4 regions of the Kitasatospora sp. NPDC059817 genome follow, and region 4 is predicted to be linked to each of the others. Evidence: riboswitches for the same ligand, from Rfam matches in the RefSeq annotation. Region 4 holds a riboswitch; each other region holds the start of a gene.

Region 1 (3,567 bases), on a different contig from region 4:
GCCGTGCTCGTCGCCACGACCCTCGCCGCGGCCGTGCTCGTCGCCGCGACCCTCGCCGCGGCCGTGCTCGTCGCCACGGCCTTCGCCACGGCCGTGCTCGTCGCCACGGTCGTCGCCGCGACCGTGCTCGTCGCCGCGGTCGGACTGGTCCTGCGAGGTGAGGCTCTTCGCCTGGTCGGCGGAGCCGTCGGCGAAGGCCATGGGGGTGCCGACGGTGAGAACGGCGGCGACAGCCGCCCCGGCGAGCAGAGTGCGTGCAGAACGCATGAGGTTGATCCTTCCGATACACAGGCCCGCGATCGCCGGCACGGCGCCGGACAAGGGAATTCGTGGGAACTGCGTCTGATTCACCGTCAACCACCGCGACGTCCGCCGCCACCGGAGAGTGGCGACTTGGGTACGGACTGTGCTCGATTCGAGTGGAGTCCCGGCCCGGTTCACCCGGGTGCCCCAGTGAGACGGGTGAAAAGGATTCGCGGCGGTCCGGGCCGAGTCGGTCCTGTGCTGACGGCGTGTCGGTCCGTCCCGAAGGCGCTGACGCCGCGTCGGGCGGGTCCGGGACGATGCTGACGCCGCGTCGGGCAGGCCCGGGAAGGCGCTGACGCCACGTCGGGCGGCTCGGATGGTGCTGACGCGCCGTCGGGCGGGCGTGGGTGGCACTGACGCCGCGTCGGGCGGGCTCGGGCGGCGCTGACGCCACGTCCGATCGGGCCGGACACGCACGTGGGGCCGGCGCCCCCCCGGGGGCGCGGGGGGGCCCCCCCGTCGCTGCTCGCAGCCGTCGCTGCTCGCAGCCGTCACTACTCGGCGGCCGCCCAGCGCTTCTCCACCCGCGCCAGCTTCCAGTAGGCGATCGCCGCGGCCCAGACCACCACGAACAGCCCGGCGATCGCGTAGCCGACGTTGTCCAGCGAGATGCCCGCGATCCAGCCGGTGACCGGGTCGGTCAGATCGAGCTTCTCGTGCAGCACGCCGACCAGCTCGATGGTGCCGATGACGAAGGCCACCGCGATCGACAGCCCGGTGATCGTCAGGTTGTAGTAGACCTTCCGGACCGGGTTGGCGAAGGCCCACTGGTACGCGAAGTTCATGAACGTCCCGTCCAGGGTGTCGAACAGGCTCATCCCGGCCGCGAACAGCAGCGGCAGGCAGACGATCGCGTACCAGGGCAGCCCGGCCGCCGCGCCCGACCCGGCCATCACCATCAGGGTGACCTCGGTCGCGGTGTCGAAGCCCAGCCCCAGCACCATGCCCACCGGGAACATCTGCCCGGGCCGGGTGATCGAGCGGGTCGCCCGGTTCAGCACCCGGGCCATGAAGCCGCGCGAGTTGAGGTGCTCCTCCAGCTGCGCCTCGTCGTACGACCCGGCCCGCATCGCCCGGAACACCTTGAGGATACCGAGCAGCGCGGCCAGATTGAGCGCGCCGATCAGGTAGAGGAACACGCCGGAGGCCGTCGTGCCGACCATCCCGAGCCACTTGTGGGTGGTCGAGTCGTCGTCCATCAGCGTGCTGGCCAGCTGCGCGCCGCCCGCCACCAGGGCGGCCATCAGCACCACCATCGAGGAGTGCCCGAGGGCGAACCAGAAGCCGACCGAGACCGGCCGCTTGCCGTCCGCCATCAGCTTGCGGGTGGTGTTGTCGATCACCGCGATGTGGTCGGCGTCGAAGGCGTGCCGCATGCCGAGGGTGTACGCGGTGATCCCCAGGCCCACGCCGAAGACCTGGGTGCCGACCGCGTAGTTGTGGGGCGCGACCAGGAAGATGAGCGTCCCGAACGCCACCACGTGCATGGCCAGGATCACCCCCATCAGCCCGGCCGTGCGGACGGTGTCCTCGCGCTTCCAGCGGAACGTGGGCAGCACGGACGGTGTCGCCGGCGCCTCGGCGGCGGCGGTTTCGGGCAGGGTCATTCGGGTCACGCTCCAGCACCTCGTGGAAACACTTCGTGAGATGCCGTGGCCGGTCTCCTGGCTTACGGGGGTCCCGTACCCGCCTTCCCAGGTGCGCGAGGCTCCCAGTGGCGTCGTGGGTACGGACGTCTCTCCATCGTCGACGATCACGATGGCCCGATCACAGTGGCGAGGGCCGCTCCGGACTGGGACCCCTGAGGATCCGTCACCGGTCTTCCCGAGCACCACGGCGGGGAACACCGTAGGGGCCAGGACCCACCCTTGCAAGGCTGCGCACCTGCGCAGGTGTCCAGGATCACAGGCCCCCTCCTGCAACAATGTGCGCATGCATCTCGTACCGGCCGACCGCGCGGGCCACCGCACCATCGACGGACACCGGGTCTGCGAGGCCATCGCCGCGATCGGCGACCCCGCGCACGTCCGCACCTGGGCCGAGCGGTTCTCCCTGCTCGCCGACCCCGGGCGGCTCGCCCTCCTGCTCGCCCTCCACCGGGCCGGCCCGCTCGCCGTCTCCGACCTCGCCGTCGCCACCGGCATGCGCGACCCCGCCGTGTCCCAGGCCCTGCGGCTGCTCCGCACCGCGGGCGTGGTCACCGGGGACAAGGACGGGAGAGTCGTGCGCTACCGGCTCGTGGACGAGGCCATGCGCCCCCTCCTCGACGCGTGCGCCGCCGCCGAACACCACGAGCCCACCGCGGCCGTCGGCTGACCGGCCCCCCGGAGGACACGCCGGGGCCCGGCCGGAGCAACCGCGGACCCGGTCAGGCCGCCTGGCAGGTGGGGCACCAGAAGAGGTTGCGCGCGGCGTGCTGCTCCGCCCGGACGTCGGTGCCGCAGACCAGGCAGGGCATCGCGGCCCGCCGGTAGACGTACACCTCGCCGCCGTGGTCGTCGACGCGCGGCGGGCGGCCCATCGCCTCGGGGGTGTGCTCGGGCCGGACGGTGTCGATCCGGCCCGCGCCGACGCCCTCGTGCATCAGGGCGACCAGGTCGGCCCAGATCGCGTCCCACTCGCCCCGGGTGAGGTCGCGGCCGGCGCGGTACGGGTTGATCCCGTGGCGGAACAGCACCTCGGCCCGGTAGACGTTGCCCACCCCGGCCAGCACCTTCTGGTCCATCAGCAGCGCGGCGACGGTCGTCCGGCTCGCCGATATCCGGCGCCAGGCGGCCTGCGGATCGGCGTCGGCGCGCAGCGGGTCGGGGCCCAGCCGGGCGGCGACGGCGGCCTTCTCCGCGCCGGTGACCAGCGCGCAGGTGTTGGGGCCGCGCAGGTCGGCGTAGCCGTCGTCGTTGGCCAGCCGCAGCCGGACCAGGCCGACCGGCTCGGGCGCGGGCCCGGTGCCGAAGGCGAAGCCGCCGTAGAGGCCGAGGTGGACGTGCACCCAGCCGCCCTCCTCGAAGCCGAGGAACAGGTGCTTGCCGACGGCTTCGGCCGCGGTGAGCAGCTGCCCGTCGATGGCCTTGGCCTCGTCGGCGAACCGGCCCTGCGGGCTGGACACCTCGACCGGGCGGCCGCCGAAGGCCTTCCGGTTCTCGGCGGCGAGGCGGTGGATGATGTGGCCTTCCGGCACGGGCGTCAGCTCCCCCGGGGTGGTTCGACAGGACCCGCACATCATCGCAGTCGGCACCGACAGCGCCGGATCGTCGCAGGTCA
Region 2 (3,567 bases), on a different contig from region 4:
CGTCGAAGTCGGAGCCCCACAGGTCGACGAGCTCGGGCACGTCGGCGGGGGAGAACAACGACCAGTCCTCGTTGGCGTTGACCCGGCGCATGAACTCGTCCGGGATCCAGTGCGCCAGGTTGAGGTTGTGGGTGCGCCGCGCCTCCTCGCCGGTGTTGTCGCGGAGCTCCAGGAACTCCTCGATGTCGGCGTGCCAGGTCTCCAGGTAGACGCAGGCCGCGCCCTTGCGGCGGCCGCCCTGGTTGACGGCGGCGACCGAGGAGTCGAGGGTGCGCAGGAACGGGACGATGCCGTTGGACTTGCCGTTGGTGCCGCGGATCAGGCTGCCGCGCGAGCGGATGCGCGAGTAGGACAGGCCGATGCCGCCGGCGTGCTTGGACAGCCGGGCGATCTGCGCGTAGCGGTTGTAGATCGAGTCCAGGTTGTCCAGCGGGGAGTCGAGCAGGTAGCAGCTCGACATCTGCGGGTGCCGGGTGCCGGAGTTGAACAGGGTCGGCGAGGAGGTCAGGTACTCCAGCCGGCTCATCAGGCCGTACAGCTCGGCGACCTCGCGCACGGACTGCTCGCTGTCGCCGACCGCCAGGCCGCAGGCGACGCGGAGCAGGAAGTGCTGCGGGGTCTCGATGACCTTGCGGGTGATCGGGTGGCGCAGCAGGTAGCGGGACTGCACGGTGCGCAGGCCGAAGTACTCGAAGCGGTCGTCGCCGTGCGCGTCGATCAAGGCGTCCAGGGCGGCGGCGTGCTTGGCGACGAAGGCGGCGGTGGTGTCACCGATCAGGCCCTCGTCGTGGCCGACGGCGATCGAGGCGGCGAAGGAGCGCGAGCCCTGGCTGTTCGCCTCGTCGACGATCTCCAGGGCGAGCAGCCGGGCGGCCAGCTTCGAGTACTGGGGGTCCTCGGCGATCATCGACGCGGCGGCGTCCACGGCCAGCCCGCGCAGCTCGGCGAAGTCCGAGCCGGCGTGGCGGCCGCGCAGCGCGGCGGCGGCGACATGGCCGGGGTCCACCTGGGGGAGATCGACGCTGCGGTCGGTGAGCAGCCGAAGGAGCGCGCCGCCGGGGTCGGAGACCGTCGGGTCGGTGGGGGCGGGGCCGGTGCCCGGGGCGGGCAGGGTGGCTGAGGCAGCGGTGGTCAAGGCGCTCTCTCCTGGCGGCGATCGGCGGCGGTGATCGGGGGGTACCGGGCCGTTCGGGGCAGGGGAGCACGGCACGTACGCAGAAAGCGTCGCGCGACAGTGGCGTCCCCGGCCCGCCCGCGAGGCCCGGAAGGTAGTTCTCGTGCTGGCGCGGCCTCTGCGGGAGGGCCCGTGCGCACACCGTCGGCAGGTACTCGGACTCGCGGTGCGGCTGCTGGAGCCGCCCGCTCACCGCTGCGGGGCAGTCCCGGATTCGCACCGGGTTCCCCTGCATCGACAGCAGGATTGAGCATACATCTTGTGGTGTCTCTCTGATGCGACCCCACATGTAGTATGGCGCGGTGTGTCGGCGCGATAACCGGGGGTGCTGGGAGGGGGCGGGTCGTGGCCTTGGGGCGCCTCGGATCCGGGCTCCCGGGGCCCTGGTTCCGGGCTCCGGCGTCCTGGTTTCGATACGGAACGGTCACCGGGCGGACCGGCTGGCGGGGGCATGCCCTACGATCTGGGCGCATGAGCGAGCGAAGCGCCGAGGGGCGCGTTTCGCGAAGCGATCATCGAGCGAAGCGAGGGGGCGCGTGAGCGACGGAACTGGCGCACCCGGGCAGGGTCAGCAGGGAACGCCTCCCACCGGGCCGGGGGACGCGCACGGTCAGCAGCCGCCGGTGGTGCCCGGTCCGGTGTTGCCGCCGAGCGGGGGCTTCGGGCCGCCGCCGGCCTCGTACGGACCTCCGGTGCCGCCCGCGCAGCCGGTGGCGCAGCCCGGTCCGCCGGGGCAGCCTCCGCTGCCGCAGCCGGGCCAACCGGGGCAGCAGCTGCCGCCGCAGTGGCAGCCGAACCCCCAGCCGAACCCCCAGCCGAACCCCCAGCCGCATCCCCAAGCGCACCCGCAGGCGCACCCGCAGGCGCACCCGCAGCCGTACCCGCAGCCCCAGGCGCCGCAGCGCGCCGAGCCGAACTGGCAGGCGCTGGCGGACCGCAACGCGGCGGACGACAAGCGCCGCCGCCGGTTGCGGGCCCTCGGCGTGGCGGTCGCGGTCGTCCTGGTCGGCGGCCTGGTCGCGGGCGGGACGGTGCTGCTGACGAAGGGCGACGGCGACAAGCCGACCGCCGGGCCGACCGCCTCGGCCTCCAACCGGCCGTCCTCCGCCGCGCCGAGTGCCGCACCGAGTGCCGCCCAGAGTGCCGCGCCAAGTGCCGCCGGCACCCCGGGCGGCGCGCCGGACGACCCGTCGAAGCCGATCTGGGAGGCCGCCACCGACCCGGCACCACAGGACGCGGGGGCGCTGTTCTCCGCACTCCAGGTGACGGTCAACGGCGCCACCTGGAACCGGACCTTCGTCTCGCTGGACTCGCCCTGCTGGGACGGGAACTCGACGACCGGCGGGCTCGGCAAGGTCCTCGGTGACCAGGGCTGCCAGAAGGTGCTCCGGGCGACCTACGTCTCCGGCGACAGCGCGGTGACCGTCGGCGTCGCGGTCTTCGACCACAAGATCCAGGCCGAGACCTCGATGAAGAGTTACACCGGCCACCTCAAGGGCGCCGTCGCGCCGGGCGCGCCGCCCTTCTGCGCCACGCCGGGCTGCACCAACACGCACAACACCCTGGGCCGGTACGCCTACTTCACGGTCGAGGGCTCGGCGAAGGGCGGCGACACCGCTGACGCCGCCGCCACCGCGGCGGCCGCCGGCTTCGGCGAGCACGTGAAGGGCCAGCTGCTCCAGCGCGCCAAGGCCGCGTCCGCGGCCGCGCCGGGTGCGCCGGGAGCCGCCGCGGCCGGCTGATCCGCCGTGACACCCCGGCCCCGGCGGGTTCGCTCGCCGGGGCCGGGGGAGTGTGGCAGGCTCTCGGGGCAGTCATTCGCACGAGTGTTCCGGTTGTGTCCGCCTGGGCCGGTGCCGGCGAGCAACCGGAGGAGCGGTCCGTGGCCCTGCCCAGAGCCCTGCGCGGCAAGCCCGCCGTCCTGGCCGCGGCCGGGGTCGTGGTGGCCGCGGGCGCCGTGGCGCTGTTGCAGCGCGACGGCCGGGCCGACGGCGAACAGCCCGCCCGCGTCCCGGTGGCGGTCGGTTTCTCCGGCCGTACCCTGCCGCCGGAGGTCGGCCGGGACCTGCTCGCCCGGGACCCGCAGGCCTCGCCGAACGCCCGGGCCGTCCAGCAGCTGCTCGCCGACCTGGAGGGGCAGGCCCGCACCGGGCAGAGCGGCGGGACGGTGATCGGCCAGCACGTCGAGGCGCACAACGAGCGCAACAACCCCGAGTACGGCGACTACCGCGGCACCAAGCAGGTCGGCTACTACTACAAGAAGGCCGCCGACCTCACCGGCAAGCTGCCCGGCTTCGTCGAGACCGACCTCGGCCCCGGCTACGGCCAGACCGGTTGGGGTGTCGGCGACCCGCGCTCCTACTCGGCCGGCCGGTGGCCCACCTGCCGGGCCG
Region 3 (3,567 bases), on a different contig from region 4:
CGTCGACCCGGTCCACCACCGTGGACAGGTCCAGCGAGTCCTCGGCGTCCAGCCACAGGCCCGGCAGCATCGGCAGGGTGCCGAGCACCGGACGGCCGGTCAGCCCGTGCAGCATGTCCAGGCCGGGCGCCAGCAGCCGCGCGTCGCCGCGGAACTTGTTGACGAACCAGCCCGCCACGTGCCGCTGGTCCTGCGCCGACAGCAGCGCCAGCGTCCCGTACATCGCCGCGAAGACGCCGCCGCGGTCGATGTCCCCGACCACCACCACCGGCAGCCCGGCGGCCGTCGCCAGGCCCATGTTGGCGATGTCCCGGTCCCGCAGGTTGATCTCGGCGGGCGAACCGGCGCCCTCGCAGACCACCACCTCGTAGCGGCGGCGCAGATCCGCCAGGCACTCCAGCGACCGTTCCAGCAGGACGGGCTTGCGCTCGCGGTAGTCCAGCGCGCCCACCTCGGCGACCGGCCGGCCCAGCAGCACCACCTGGCTGCGGCCGTCCGCGCCCGGCTTCAGCAGCACCGGGTTCATCGCCGCCTCCGGCTCCACCCGGGCCGCCTGCGCCTGCATCGCCTGCGCCCGGCCGATCTCGGCGCCGTCGGCGGTGACGAAGGAGTTCAGCGACATGTTCTGCGCCTTGAACGGCGCGACCCGCACCCCCTGCCGGGCCAGCCAGCGGCAGATGCCCGCGGTCACCACGCTCTTGCCCGCGTCCGAGGTCGTCCCGGCGACCAGCAGTGCGTTGCTCATGCCCTTCCCCTCCACCGTGTCGTCAGCAAGCGCAGCGCGACGTGCCCCGCGACCGTCGTACCCAGGGCCAGCGCGCCCACCCGCCGGGAGAGCACGCAGGCCCGCTCGATGTCGTCCGCCGTCACCGGGCGCAACTCCGCGCCCAGCACCGGCCGGTGCTCCACCCGCTCCCCGTACTGGAGGGTCCCGCCCAGCCGGACGCCCACCGCGCCCGCGAAGGCCGCCTCCGCCTGGCCCGCGTTCGGGCTCGGGTGCGCCGAACCGTCCCGCCGCCAGACCCGCCAGGCCGTTTTCGGCTGCGGCGCGGCGGCCACCGTGAGCAGCGCCGTCAGCCGGGCGCCCGGCCAGCCCGCCACGTCGTCGAGCCGGGCCGAGGCCCAGCCGAACCGGGCGTACCGCGGCGAGCGGTGGCCGACCATCGCGTCCAGCGTGTTCACCGCGCGGAACGCCAGCAGCCCCGGCGTGCCCGCCAGCGTGCCCCAGACCAGCGCGTTCACCACGGCGTCCGCAGTGTTCTCGGCGACCGACTCGACCACCGCGCGGGCGATCTGCGGCCCGTCCAGCGCGCTCGGATCCCGCCCGCACAGGTGCGGCAGCCGTTCCCGCGCGGCCGCCAGGTCACCCGTGGCCAGCGACCGGCCGATGGTGCGCGCCTCCCGGGTCAGCGAGGTGCCGCCCAGCACCGTCCAGGTCGCGGCGGCCGCCAGCGCGGCCCGGCCCAGCGGACGCCGGCCCACCGTACGGTCCAGGGCCACCGCGCCGGCCGCGACCGCGCCCACGCACAGCGCCGTGTACCCGGCGCCGGCCACCCGGTCGTCCTGCCACACCCGCCGCTCCAGCCGGGTCGCCGCGCCGCCGAAGACGGCCACCGGGTGGCCGCGCCGGGGGTCGGCGAAGCGGGCGTCCGCGGCGAAGCCCGCGGCGGCGCCGAGCGCGAACGCGGCGGCGCGGGTCAGCGGGCGCACGGCGGGTTCGGCGGAAGGCCGCGTCGGGTCCGGCGGGTCGGGGCAGCCTGCATCGCGTGCGTGTCCTCACTCAGGGTCCGCGCCCTGGATCGACGTACCGGGGGCGAGAGTCTCCTGGCTTCCGGGTCGGACGCACCCCCGGGCCTTCCAGCGGCTTCTGACGGTCCGCCGTGGCAATGTTCCGAGCGTGCTCCCCGGTGACAGTGGCGGGACCGCGCCGGACTCGCACCGGCTTCCTCTGCATGCCTCCGTTTGGCCCCAGGATCCCATCACGCGGCCGAACCGGGAGTCAACCGAGGTCACGGAGGGGTTGGTCACACCTCGGAGCCCTGTCGCCGGTGCCGTTCTCGCCCGCCCGAGGCCCGCCCCGCCCGACGCCCCGCCCGCCTGACGCCCCGCCCCGCCCGACGCCCCGCCGTACCCCGGACGGCCCAGCCCGGTGGCCGCCCGCGCGGCCCCCCGGTGAACTGGTGCCCGAACACCGTCCGAGCAGCGCCCGGACACCGCCCGGACACCGTCCGGTCCAAGAGCAGCCAAGACCAGCAGAGCGGGGAGCGATATGCGTTGGGGAACCGCGGCCGTCGTGGCGGCCGCCGTCGTCGGCGCCGGGGCCGCCGTCCTGGTGATCGGCCGTCGGGCCTCCGAACGGCTGGTCCACCCGGCGAGCGCCGTCCGGGAGTCGGGCCCCGTCCTGGTGCGGAGCCTCGCCGCGGGCCGGATCACCTTCAACCGCCGCCCCGAGAGCCTGCGCCCCGGCCGCTGGGCCGTGGAGTGGGACGACCACGGCCACGCCGTCGTCGAGGACGTCCTGCACAGCGACGAGAACGGTGTCACCCGCCGCCTCGTCCGCGCCGACCGGGGCACCCTCACTCCCGGCACCGAGGTCCGCTTCACCCCCCGCGTCCACCTCGGCGACCCCACGGAGGCGCTCGGCCTCCCCTTCACCGACACCGCCGCCGACGGCGAACTCGGCGCCCTCCCCGCCTGGCGCCTCGACGGCAAACGCGGCACCTGGGTGATCCTCGTCCACGGCCCCGGCGCCGACCGGCAGCAGACCCTCCCGGTCCTCCCCGTCCTCGACCGCCTCGCCCTGCCCGCCCTCGCCGTCACCTACCGGGGCGACCAGGGCGCCCCCGCCTCGCCGGACGGGCTCGGCCACTTCGGCGAGACCGAGTGGCGCGACGTCGAGTCGGCGGTCCGGCTCGCCCTCGACAGCGGCGCCGGCCGGGTCATCCTGTACGGCTGGTCCCTCGGCGCCACCATGGCCCTCCAGACGGCCTCCCGCTCCGCCTGGGCCCATGCCATCAGCGGCCTCGTCCTGGACTCGCCGGTCCTCGACCTGCCCGCCACCGCCCGCCGCGGCGCCGCCCGGGCCGGCTACACCGGCGCCGCCGCCGAGCTCGGCGCCCTCGCGGCCGAGGGCCGTACCGGCGTCGACCTCGCCGACTTCAGCCGCATCGCCGAGGGCGCCGACCTGCGTGTCCCCACCCTCCTCCTGCACAGCCCCGACGATCAGGTCGCCCCGTTCCGCGCCGCCGAGCGCCTCGCCGCCGCCCGCCCCGGCGTGGTCAGCCTCCGGCCTTTCCCGGGCGCCGACCACGCCACCCTCTGGAACTCGGCCCCCACCCACTACACCGAACTCCTCCGCCGCTGGCTCACCCCCCTTCTCTGAACCCAGCCCCCCCCGCACGAGAAGTCACACCGACAGGGCCTCTGTACGAAACCCGGACCTCACCCGTCAGCCACGGAGTGTGACCGGTCGGGCGGGTAGCGCGACCGCCGCCGCAAGGGTTGAGCCGGGATGGCATGCCCCCGCCACCTGTTTCCGGCCAGGCGGTTTGCCTCTGTTGCCCGATT
Region 4 (3,567 bases):
GTGGGCGATGTCCAGGTGGTTGGTGGGCTCGTCCAGCACCAGCAGCCGGGGCTCCTGGACCAGCGCGCGGGCGATCAGCACCCGCTGCTTCTCGCCGCCGGACAGGCTCAGGAAGCCCCGCCCGGCCAACTGCTCGGCGCCGACCTTGCGCAGCGCCTCGGTGCAGCGGGCGTGGTCGTCCGCGCCCGGGCCGCCCAGGCCGCGCCGGTGCGGCAGCCGGCCCATGGCGACCACCTCGGCCACCGTGAAGTCGAACTCGGCGGAGTGCTCCTGGGGGAGTGCGGCCACCCGCCGGGCGGCCTCGCGCGCGGTCAGCGCGTGCAGGTCCGTGCCGTCCAGCAGGACGGCCCCGGCGGCCGGCCGCAGCGCCCGGTAGACGCAGCGCAGCAGCGTCGACTTGCCGCTGCCGTTCGGTCCGATCAGTCCGACCACCTGCCCGGCGGCGGCGTCCAGGGCGACGTCGTGGACCAGCCGGGCACCGGCCAGCTCGACCGAGACGGAGTCCAGGGCGAGATCCATCAGCGGCCTCCGAAGGAATAGCCGCGACGGCGCATCAGCAGCAGGAAACAGGGCACCCCGAGCACTGCGGTGACCACCCCGACCGGCAGTTCGGCGGGCGCCAGCAGGGTGCGCGAGACGATGTCCACCCAGACCAGCAGCAGCGCCCCGGCGAGCGGCGCGACCAGCAGCACCCGGCGGTGCCCGGCGCCGACCAGCATCCGGGCCAGGTGCGGCACCATCAGCCCGACGAAGCCGATCGCCCCGCTGACGGCCACCACCGTGCCGGTGACGGCGGCGGTCACCACGAACAGCTCGCGGCGCAGCCGGTCCGGGTCCACGCCCAGCGAGGCGGCCGTCTCGTCGCCCATGGCGAGCGCGTCCAGCCGGCCGGCGGCGCAGGCCAGGTACGCCAGGCCGGCCAGCACGGTGGCGGCGGCGATCGGCACCGAGCCCCAGGTGGCGCCGCCGAGGCTGCCGAGCAGCCACATCATGGCGTCCCGGGCGGCCTCGCCGCGGGCGGCCGCGAAGACCATCAGCGCGGTGACGGCGGAGAAGCCGTAGGAGAGCGCGGTGCCGGTGAGCACCAGCCGCAGCGGGGTGAGCCCGTAGGCCGTCCGCGCCGCGAGGTAGACCAGCACCATGGCGACCAGCGCGGAGCCGAACGCGGAGGCCGAGATCGCCCACACCCCGAGCGAGGCGAAGGCGCCGAGCAGCAGCACCGCGTTGGCGCCGACGGCCGCGCCGGAGGAGATGCCGAGTACGAACGGGTCGGCCAGCGCGTTGCGCACCAGGGCCTGGACGGCGACCCCGGTGGCGGCCAGCCCGGCGCCGACCACGGCGGCCAGCACGGCGCGCGGCAGCCGGATCTCCCAGACGATCGCGTAGGCGGCGGCCTCCTCCGCCTCCAGCCGTCCGCCCGTCAGCCCGGCGGCCAGCAGCCGCAGGACGCGGGGCAGGCCGATCCCGGAGGCGCCCAGCGCCACGCCGCAGAGCAGCGAGAGCAGCAGGGCGGCGGCCAGGCCGACGGCGAGCGGGAGGGCGGGTATTCGGCGGGCGGGCGGGCTCGTTGCGCCACTGCCCGCGGCTGCGGTGCTGCTCACGGTGCGCCTTGCCTCGGGCCGCGGGTGCGCGGGGGCGGCACCGGTCGGGCGCGGGCCCGGGCGCCATCCCCTCGCAGTCCACGGCGAGTTGTCGGGAGTTCAGCGGCCGGGGGCGATCGGGCTGGCACGGCCCCGAAGGCCGTGCTCACCGTTGCGGGTCAGCGCCGGATTCACACCGGACTTCCCCCTCGGACGCCCTGGCAGCATAACAGCCACTCAGGCTAGGCAACCCTTACCTGACTCGGATGGGGCGTGAACGCATGACCGCCCCCGTCCGGGCTCGCGGACGGGGGCGGTCGGGTGGCGACGCGTCAGGCTCAGGCCTGCTTGGTCTCCCAGAAGATCTTGTCGACCTCGGCGATCAGGTCCAGCAGGGCCTGGCCGGTGGCGGGGTCGGTGGACGCCTTGGCGGCCGAGGCGGCCTTCAGGGTGTCGTTGATCAGCTGGTGCAGCTGCGGGTACTTCTCGAAGTGCGGGGCCTTGAAGTAGTCGCTCCACAGCACCGAGATGTGGTGCTTGACGGCCTCGGCACGCTGCTCCTTGATGATCAGGGCGCGGGTGCGGAAAGCCGGGTCCTCGTTGGCCTGGTACTTCTCCTGGGTGCCCTTGACCGACTCGGCCTCGATCCGGGCCTGCGCCGGGTCGTACACGCCGCAGGGCAGGTCACAGTGGGCGTGGGCGGTGGCGCGCGGTGCAAACAGACGAGAGAACATGGGAGTCCTTCCTTAGATCGTCTTCCCGCGCCCGAGATTACCCTTCCGCCCCCGGGGTTTCGCGATCGGGCGGTGGGCCTAGGGCAAAAGGCGGACCCGGAACCGGGGTAATCCGGACATCGAACGGATCGAACGGGGTGACGGTCCGTACGGCAGACTGGGACCGGGCGGTCCGGGAGGAGGAGTCGTGGCGCGGAGCACGGAACCGGCGGGCACGGAACCGGCGGGCACGGAACCCCGGGGGCGGGGCGGCGGCGCGGTGCCGTTCGGGCTGGTCGACGTGGCGGGCCCGTCGATGGTCCCGACCCTGCGCGAGGGCGACCAGTTGCTGGTGCGCTACGGCGCGCCGATCCGGCCCGGCGCGGTGGTGCTCTTCCGGCACCCCTTCCAGCAGGACCTGCTGGTGGTGAAGCGGGCCGCCGAGCGGCGTCCGAGGGGCTGGTGGCTGCTGTCCGACAACCGGCCGGTGGACAGCGACAGCCGAAGCTACGGCCCGGTCCCGGACGAACTGGTGCTCGGCCGGGTGCTGCTGAGGCTGCGCCCGCGCCCGGCCTGGCTGGCGCCGGGGCGGCGGCTGGAGCGGCTGCTGCTGAGCACCCGGCTGGCCCGGGTGCCGGGCCTGGCCCGCCGCCTGGGCGTCTGGGCGGAGCAGCTCTGACCCCCTGGGCCCTGCCGGGGACCTAGCCGGCGGCGCCGAGTGCCGCGGCCTCGGCCTCCTGGCGCTTGCGGGCCCGGTACGCGGCGACGTTGGCGCGGGTCGCGCAGCGGTCCGAGCAGTAGCGGCGGGAGCGGTTGGTCGAGGTGTCCAGGTAGGCGTTGCGGCAGGGCGCGGCCTGGCAGATGCCGAGCCGGTCGGCGCCCAGCTCGGTCAGGTGGACGGCCAGGCCCATGCAGGCGACCGCGCTGAAGTGCGCGGTGGCGGTCGGCGAGTTGTCGGCCAGGTGCAGGTGCCAGCGCGGCCGGCCGGCGTCGTCCAGGTAGTCGTGCCCGGAGACCAGCGGGCTGACCGGGTACTCCATCAGCAGGCTGTTCAGCAGGTCGACGCCCCGGATCTCGTCGCCCTCGGCGGCGGCCTCGAAGACCCCGCGCAGCCTGGTCCGCACCGCCCGCAGCCGGGGCAGGTCGGACTCGTCGGCCTGTGCGGCGGCCCGCGAGGAGTCGGAGAACAGGCCGCGCACCGCGTCCACGGACGTCAGCGTGTCGGTGCCGCGTTCGGGCTCCTCGGTGTTCACCAGCCGAACGGCGAGATCGGC

Evidence for each region. Region 4 has a riboswitch for cobalamin ahead of ACFV61_RS25380 (iron ABC transporter permease). Riboswitches for the same ligand answer to the same signal wherever they lie in the genome.
Region 1: linked by a shared signal. The riboswitch ahead of ACFV61_RS04285 (HoxN/HupN/NixA family nickel/cobalt transporter) and the one ahead of ACFV61_RS25380 (iron ABC transporter permease) in region 4 are both predicted to bind cobalamin.
Region 2: linked by a shared signal. The riboswitch ahead of ACFV61_RS13220 (ribonucleoside-diphosphate reductase subunit alpha) and the one ahead of ACFV61_RS25380 (iron ABC transporter permease) in region 4 are both predicted to bind cobalamin.
Region 3: linked by a shared signal. The riboswitch ahead of ACFV61_RS29000 (cobalamin biosynthesis protein) and the one ahead of ACFV61_RS25380 (iron ABC transporter permease) in region 4 are both predicted to bind cobalamin.

The regions. Positions count from the first base shown of each region.
Region 1 covers NZ_JBHWIR010000011.1:68,380-71,946, forward strand. The annotation lists gene ACFV61_RS04280 (hypothetical protein) at 1-267, opposite strand, end outside; gene ACFV61_RS04285 (HoxN/HupN/NixA family nickel/cobalt transporter) at 801-1,913, opposite strand; cobalamin riboswitch at 1,943-2,157, opposite strand; gene ACFV61_RS04290 (metalloregulator ArsR/SmtB family transcription factor) at 2,239-2,622, shown strand; gene ACFV61_RS04295 (Fpg/Nei family DNA glycosylase) at 2,675-3,484, opposite strand; partial or broken gene ACFV61_RS04300 (AAA family ATPase) at 3,565-3,567, opposite strand, start outside.
Region 2 covers NZ_JBHWIR010000049.1:2,391-5,957, forward strand. The annotation lists gene ACFV61_RS13220 (ribonucleoside-diphosphate reductase subunit alpha) at 1-1,135, opposite strand, end outside; cobalamin riboswitch at 1,303-1,445, opposite strand; gene ACFV61_RS13225 (hypothetical protein) at 1,867-2,916, shown strand; gene ACFV61_RS13230 (glycoside hydrolase family 26 protein) at 3,057-3,567, shown strand, end outside.
Region 3 covers NZ_JBHWIR010000183.1:1,760-5,326, reverse strand. The annotation lists gene ACFV61_RS29005 (cobyric acid synthase) at 1-745, opposite strand, end outside; gene ACFV61_RS29000 (cobalamin biosynthesis protein) at 742-1,710, opposite strand; cobalamin riboswitch at 1,818-1,950, opposite strand; gene ACFV61_RS28995 (alpha/beta hydrolase family protein) at 2,270-3,382, shown strand.
Region 4 covers NZ_JBHWIR010000135.1:17,397-20,963, forward strand. The annotation lists gene ACFV61_RS25375 (ABC transporter ATP-binding protein) at 1-519, opposite strand, end outside; gene ACFV61_RS25380 (iron ABC transporter permease) at 519-1,601, opposite strand; cobalamin riboswitch at 1,691-1,830, opposite strand; gene sodN (superoxide dismutase, Ni) at 1,919-2,314, opposite strand; gene sodX (nickel-type superoxide dismutase maturation protease) at 2,610-2,972, shown strand; gene ACFV61_RS25395 (CGNR zinc finger domain-containing protein) at 2,995-3,567, opposite strand, start outside.